3 regions of the Paraburkholderia sp. BR14320 genome follow, and region 1 is predicted to be linked to each of the others. Evidence: riboswitches for the same ligand, from Rfam matches in the RefSeq annotation. Region 1 holds a riboswitch; each other region holds the start of a gene.

Region 1 (2,262 bases):
ATGTTGCGGCCGGTATGGCGCCACGCAATTTGTGTGCCGTCCTGCGCGGCCTGCGTGCCGGGGGCTCGCGCGAATGGGCATGAAGCGTGCTGTTGAAGGTGGCTCGCTGCGAGCTTTTTTCAGCAGCACTCTGGAAGCTTCACGCACAACATGAAAGCCTATCGACCCTCCGCTATCGCGCTTACCGCGGCATCGCTCGTTGCGCTGCTGCCGGCCGGCGCATCCGCCGACGATAGCCCCAGACCTTGCGGCGCGCTAAAACGGATCGTCGCCGCGGCGCCCGACGGCTTCACCTCGCTGACGCCCGACGACGGCAAAGGCGTCGCGCAACCCTATGGCGACGACGCGCAATGTTCGGCCGCGCATCGTAGTTTCCAGTGCACGTGGACGCCGCATCAGGCGACGGGCTCGAACGCGGATGCATTGGAAGCGGTCGCGGCCGACATCGCGTCGTGCCTGCCCGATGCAACCCACGATCAGAATTCGCCGGGACGTCAGCACTTTTATCTCGGCGCGAAGAATCGACGCACCGAAATCACGCTGACGCCCGAGGGGTCGAACCGGTTGCGGCTCGTGGTGTCGGGCAGGTAAGCGGCGGTTCCGTTCAGGCGGTGGCGGCCGGCCACCATGACCAGCCGCGTCGCGAGTGGCGTAATTCGACGACCGACAGCGGCGCGATCTCGATGTGACAGAACACGGTTGGCGACGCGCCGAGGGCATGCACGATTGCCGCTCGCAGAAGCGTTGCGTGAGTGATCGCGATGATGGTCCGACCGTGCGCAGAGGCCGCGAAGCCTGCTTCGTTGACCGCGTTGCATGAGTGTGCGTCTGCCTGTTGCGCGTCGAGCCACTCTCCGACCCGCCGCACCAGTCGATCGAACGATTCACCGCCGGGCGGCGCAGCGTCGGGCTCGCGTGTCCAGGCCGCGAGTTCGCGGGGGGCTTCGTCGGCAATATCCGCGAGGCGCTGGCCGCGCCATTTGCCGTAGTCGATATCCGCCAATGCGTCGGCAGGCGTGGCGCTCAGACCGAGCGCGGCGGACGTTTGGCGCGCGCTTGCGGCGGGACTGGTGAACACGGCGGCGTCGGCGGGAAGCGCGAGACGGGCGCGCGCCGCTTCGGCTTCGGCGCGGCCGCGCGCGTCGAGCGGATCGTCGGCGGGGAAGCGGCCCGCGCGCTGTGCGGCCGTTGCCGCATGGCTCACCAGTAACAGTCGCGTATCCATTCTTTGCGTTGGCGCCTCATTCGCACTTGCCTGCATGGCTTCATCGGCTCGCTGCGGGCGTTGCGCGTTGCGCGTTGCGAGGTAGCCTTCGTCGTCGCGGAAGCCGCAGTTTAGCGCGTAGAATACCGACACTGCGAAGCACGGAAGCCGGTGAGAGCCCGGCGCGGTCGCGCCACTGTAATCGGCCTTGCAATCCACAAGAGCCGAAAGCCAGACCTGAGCTTCGCATCATTCTTCCGCAATCGACTATCGGGGCGCGTTACCCCAGGAGATGTCCATCATGACCGACGCTGTTTTCGATCGCGCCGCGCAACCGGCGGCCCAGCCCACTCCCATTCCTTTGCGCGAACTGCTGCCGTGGGTCGTGTTCGGCGGCTTGCTGCTGTTGCTCGCGCTTTACTTCGTTGGTGCGGAACAGGGCGCGACATCGCTCGTGCCCGGCATGTACGTGCATGAGTTCGTGCACGACGGCCGCCATCTGCTTGGCTTTCCCTGCCACTAACGGAGTTCGACATGGTAGGTAAATTGTTGGTGCGCGGGATGCTCGCGGGCATCGTCGCGGGCTTGCTCACGTTCGCCTTCGCGCGAATCGTCGGCGAACCACAGGTCGAGCAGGCCATTTCGCTCGAAGAAAAAGCGGCCACCGCGCGCGGCGAGGCGCCCGAGCCCGAAATCGTGAGCCGTGAGACGCAGGCTGGCCTCGGCCTGCTGACTGGCGTGGTCACGTATGGTGCGGCATTCGGCGGTCTGTTCTCGCTGGTGTTTGCTTATTCATATGGACGCACGGGTACCTCGAGCGTGCGCGCGCTGTCCGCGTGGCTCGCGCTTGGCGCGTTCATTGCCCTCGTGGTCGTGCCGAATATCAAGTATCCGGCCAATCCGCCGTCGGTCGGTGATCCGGACACGATCGGCACGCGCACGGGCCTGTTCTTTCTGATGATCGCGATTTCGCTCACGACGATGGTGTTTTCGCTGAAGGTGCGGCGCCGCGCGGCGGCGAAGCTGGGTGCATGGAACGGCTCGATCGTCGCGGGACT
Region 2 (2,262 bases), on a different contig from region 1:
GGAGTACTGATCGCGGCGTACGTTGGCCTGAATCTGGTTGCGGCCGAAGCGCGCGCTGTAGCCGGCGAAGACCGAATCGACGTGACGGTCGGGCGCGGCGAACGTGTCGGAGTCGAGAGTCTGGTCGAGATGCTCGTAGCCGAGCTGCAGCTTCTGGTTCGCGGCGAGCGCGAAATCGTTCTGCCACGTGTACTGGCGATTGTCGGTATCGAAGCGGTCGTCGTAGATGCCATTGGTGTTCGAGACGCTGCGGTCGTCGCCCTCGGCGAGCGTGAAGTGGGTGGTCCACCAGTCGGTCAGCTTGCCGTTCGCGAACACGGACGCCTGGCGAAACTTGCTATAGAGGTTGTTCAGATCGGTCGGCACGCCGTACGCATTGTCGTAGCTGTTGTTGTTGTTCGACTGGAAGTAGCTGACGCCCGCGTCCCACTTGTCGTTGAACTTGTGGCGCAGCGACGCGCTGATGCTCTCGTTCAGATTGCCGTTCGCGTTCGGATTTGCGGCCGGCGCCTCGAGCGGATTGAGCGACGAAAAGCCGTCGCCCTTCGTGCGCGCGAGCGAAATGTTGAAGGTCGTGCGGCCGTCCTGATCGAGCGCGCCGTTCACGCCGGCCGTTTGCGTCTGCGTGTGATAGCTGCCGTAGCCGACAGAAAAATTGAAGCGCGGCGGATGATCGCCGCCGTCTTTCGTGAACACCTGCACGACACCGCCGATCGCGCCCGAACCGTACAACGCCGACACGTTGCCATTCACGACTTCGACGTGATCGACCTGGTCGAGCGGGATCTGTGCGAGCTGAGCGGAGCCGAGACTCACAGAATCGACGCGCACGCCGTCGATCAGCAGCAGCGATTGTGTCGACGACGCGCCGCGCAGAAAGAGGCTCGTGGTCGAACCGGGGCCACCCGTGCGCGAGATTTGCGCGCCGGGCGCGAGTCGCAGCAAGCCGGGCAGATCGGTCGCGGTCGTGTCGGCGATGTCCTGCTGATCGAACTGCGTGGTCTGCGGGATCGCATCGCGCAACGCTTGCGCGCCGCGCTGCGCGGTCACGACGATCGGCGACAGCACGTTGCCCGACGCATCGGCGGAAGCGGGATATGACGAATCGGCAACGTTTGCGGCGTTCGCGGTGCTTGCATCCGCATTGGACGATGAAGACACAGGCTCGGCGCTTTGCGCATGCACGACGAGCGGCATGCTCGCGAACGCGAGCAGCGTCGCGCGGGCGATGGGGGACAACATGGGATGACATTCCTGTGGATAGCGTGCGCGGCCTGCTTCCCCGCGGGCCGACGCGTCACGAGGCGTCCCCTTGTTTAACGTTTTCGCGGGGGACGTCCCTCTTTTCTGGCCGGTATCCGGGCTACGACACATCGATCCCGCCTTCCCACGCGTGACGCGCAGTGGCACACTCGCAGATTGAACTTCCAACCTTGCGACCAGGACCGACCTGCATGAGCACATCACATGCGGTCGTTTACCGTTGCGGGGGCAGCGCAGGTTCGCGCATCCGGTTTGGCACCGCGCGCGCCCTGCTTCCCGTTTAACTGCGCGCGCCGAAAAGCGCGCGCGGGCACCAGAGTGCGGGAAGTGTAGGAGCGGCTTCGCGGGGCGTCAAGAAACGCCAACCGGAGCGCAATCCGTTCTGTCGAATGCAGGGTTATTGTCCGATGGATTGCCGGTCTTTTATCTTATGGTCGACGACACGACTCGCAACGAACCTGCACGAAGCGATGCTGTTACGTCTCGAAACGAGACAATTGTCGGAACCTGTAATATTCCGCGCTAAAATGCGATGTCTTTAGAGGACGCAGCACATGCTCACCGAACTCGAATCACTCTCCCAGAACATCGGCAAGCTGATTGCGATCAGCCAGCGCCACAATGAAGCGCGGATCGCGCTCGAAGAGCAGCTCGCGCAAACGCGTGCGGAAGTACAAGCCACGCACGCAGAACTTGCGCAATTGCGTGCCGAGCGCGACGCACTGCAAGCTGAACGCGACGCGCTGTCCGCCAAGATCGACGACGCTCAGGTGCGCCTGAATGCGATTCTCGAAAAATTGCCGCGCGCACGCGCGAGCAGCGAACCGGATAACCAGCTCGATCTGCTCGAGTCCGCCCAGCCCGAACACGAGGAAGCGGCAAGCGACGTGAGCCGACACGGAGAAAGCGCATGACCACCAAGCAGATCGAAGTATCGATTCTCGAAGTACCCTACCGTCTCGCCTGTTCGCCTGAAACGGAAGGCGCGCTGCTCGAGGC
Region 3 (2,262 bases), on a different contig from region 1:
GGCATTGCCGCGACAACGGAAATACAGAAAGCGGAACTGAGGTCATGAACGCGCCGCCGCATCCCCGCGGCGGTCGTTCTGCTTCTTCGGGCCGGTATCCGGGCTGGCGAAAGCGCCGCTTCCCCTTCCCGGCCGAGTGGTTTCTCGTCCAGTGGTGATATGTCGACGCGACCTTGCGCGAAGACATCGAAGCCGGCACCGCGGTGCCCGGCTATCAAGCCGGAACCGCTTTTCGCTTACCGTTGCGGGGACAGCACAGGTTAGCCGCTCTAGCGCAGATGGCTCCCTGTTTCCCGTTTAACCGCATGCGCACGAACGCGCACGCGAGCACCCAAAGTGCGTGCGAGTGTAGGCCCCCGGGCATGCGCAGTCAAGGAACGCAGGCCGCCGGAAAGCGTCGCCGAGGCTTATCTGGCAAGGCGCCATGTGCTATCGTATGCGCGCGTTTGGTGCCCGCACATGCACTCGCATGTGCAGTTAAACGGGAAACAGGCAGCGCGTCGCGCGTTCAACCTGTGCTGTCCCCGCAACGGTAAGCGACCTGCGGCGCGCGATTCGATCCAGCTTCGATTCCACCGTGCCGCGCATGCGTTTTTTGATGCCACTGCCCCGCGAATCCGCAGATTCGCAAACAAGGACGGGAAGGCGAAGCGCGTGAGGCCGCCAGCCCGGATACCGGCCAGACGCGGAGGCGGCGCCCCATGCACCCGTGCATCAGGTTGCGCCGCCGGCCGCCGGAATCCGCGGGGAACGGATGTGAAGGCGTAGAAACGTGGCATCGCGCGTTTCGTGGCGTTCTCTCTCTGAAGAATCCGCCGCGAGCCGCATGAGTGGCCGCGCCTGGATTCGCTGTATTGCATGACCTCTATATTCACTGCCGCGTGCACCGTCGCACGCCGCTCCTCTCCTCCCATCTCCGCATGGCATGCGCCATGCACGCCGCGATGACGCGCGCCTGGCTGATCGGCGCCGGTCCCGGCGACGTCGAACTGATGACGCTGAAGGCCACCCGTGCGCTCGCGCAGGCCGATGTCGTGCTGGTCGACGATCTGGTCAATCCCGACGTACTGCAGTTTGCACGCGCCAACGCGCAAGTCGTGTACGTCGGCAAGCGCGGCGGCCATCCGTCGACGCCGCAAGCGGACATCGTCGCGCAAATGCTCGGGCATCTGCGCGCGGGACGCAGCGTCGCGCGGCTCAAGGGCGGCGATCCGTTCGTGTTCGGCCGCGGCGGCGAAGAATTGCAGGCGCTGCAGGCGGCGGGTATCGAAGTCGACGTGATCAACGGCATTACGGCCGGCATCGCCGCACCCGCGACGCTCGGCATCGCGGTCACGCATCGCGATTACGCGCAGGGCGTCGTGTTCGTCACCGGCCACGGCGCCGGCAGCGGCGAACCGGACTGGGCCGCGCTCGCCGCGACCCGCATGACGATCGTGATCTATATGGGCATGCGGCGGCTCGGCGAAATCGTCGCCGCGTTGCTCGCGGCCGGCATGTCCGCCGATACACCCTGTGCGGCGATCGAGTCGGCGACGCGGCCCGAGCAGCGTCACGTGCTCGCGCCGCTGCGCGAGTTTGCCGAGGCGGTCGTGCGCGCAGGGCTCGGCTCGCCGGCGATCGTCGTGATCGGCGGCGTGGCCTCGCTCGCGCTTGCACGTGAAGCGGCGAACCGCGACGGCCGAGTCGATCACGAACAAGCTGCGAACGCGCTCAAAACGCTGAGCGTCGGCATAGGTTGCCGCTTGCACAGCGATGCCGGCGACATCGAAGCCGCCGTGCGCGCAGCACTCGGTTCGAATGCCTTCGAGCGGATCCGCACCATCGCGACGATCGACACCAAAGCCAACGAAGCAGGTCTGCTCGAATTCTGTTCACGCCATCAACTGCCGCTGCAACTGTTCAGCCGCGAGCAGATCGCGGCCGCGCCGGTCGCGGCGCCGTCGGCGGCCGCGCGCGCGCATCTTGGTGTCGACGGTGTGTGCGAACCCTGTGCGCTACTGGCGGCAGCAGCTTCGGTCTCCGCGACAATCGCGCAAACCGCACGTCTGGTCGTACCCAAGACCACGCACGCTGGTATCACCATTGCAATTGCGGCGGCGACCGACACCGCAGCCGGCGACGTAGCGCCCTTCCATCCCACCCCTCAAGACCAGGACCTTCGATGAAAACCGACCCCGAATCGCATCAACGCATGACCGAGCGCCGCCGCGAAGGCCACGAAAAGAAGCAGGCCAGCGCGACCGTCGAAAAAGGCCTGCT

Evidence for each region. A riboswitch is a leader RNA that binds a small molecule or an ion and turns the genes downstream of it on or off. The one in region 1 is predicted to bind cobalamin.
Region 2: linked by a shared signal. The riboswitch ahead of AB3X89_RS30940 (TonB-dependent receptor) and the one ahead of AB3X89_RS15505 (CbtB-domain containing protein) in region 1 are both predicted to bind cobalamin.
Region 3: linked by a shared signal. The riboswitch ahead of cobA (uroporphyrinogen-III C-methyltransferase) and the one ahead of AB3X89_RS15505 (CbtB-domain containing protein) in region 1 are both predicted to bind cobalamin.

The regions. Positions count from the first base shown of each region.
Region 1 covers NZ_JBFPKG010000014.1:815-3,076, reverse strand. Annotated here, with positions in the region: gene AB3X89_RS15515 (hypothetical protein) at 151-591, shown strand; gene AB3X89_RS15510 (histidine phosphatase family protein) at 605-1,225, opposite strand; cobalamin riboswitch at 1,310-1,465, shown strand; gene AB3X89_RS15505 (CbtB-domain containing protein) at 1,506-1,727, shown strand; gene AB3X89_RS15500 (CbtA family protein) at 1,739-2,262, shown strand, end outside.
Region 2 covers NZ_JBFPKG010000047.1:36,025-38,286, reverse strand. Annotated here, with positions in the region: gene AB3X89_RS30940 (TonB-dependent receptor) at 1-1,242, opposite strand, end outside; cobalamin riboswitch at 1,332-1,596, opposite strand; gene AB3X89_RS30935 (ATPase) at 1,818-2,177, shown strand; gene AB3X89_RS30930 (cell division protein ZapA) at 2,174-2,262, shown strand, end outside.
Region 3 covers NZ_JBFPKG010000052.1:41,742-44,003, reverse strand. Annotated here, with positions in the region: cobalamin riboswitch at 72-350, opposite strand; cobalamin riboswitch at 431-699, shown strand; partial or broken gene cobA (uroporphyrinogen-III C-methyltransferase) at 945-1,670, shown strand; gene AB3X89_RS32215 (cobalamin biosynthesis protein) at 1,722-2,168, shown strand; gene cobO (cob(I)yrinic acid a,c-diamide adenosyltransferase) at 2,165-2,262, shown strand, end outside.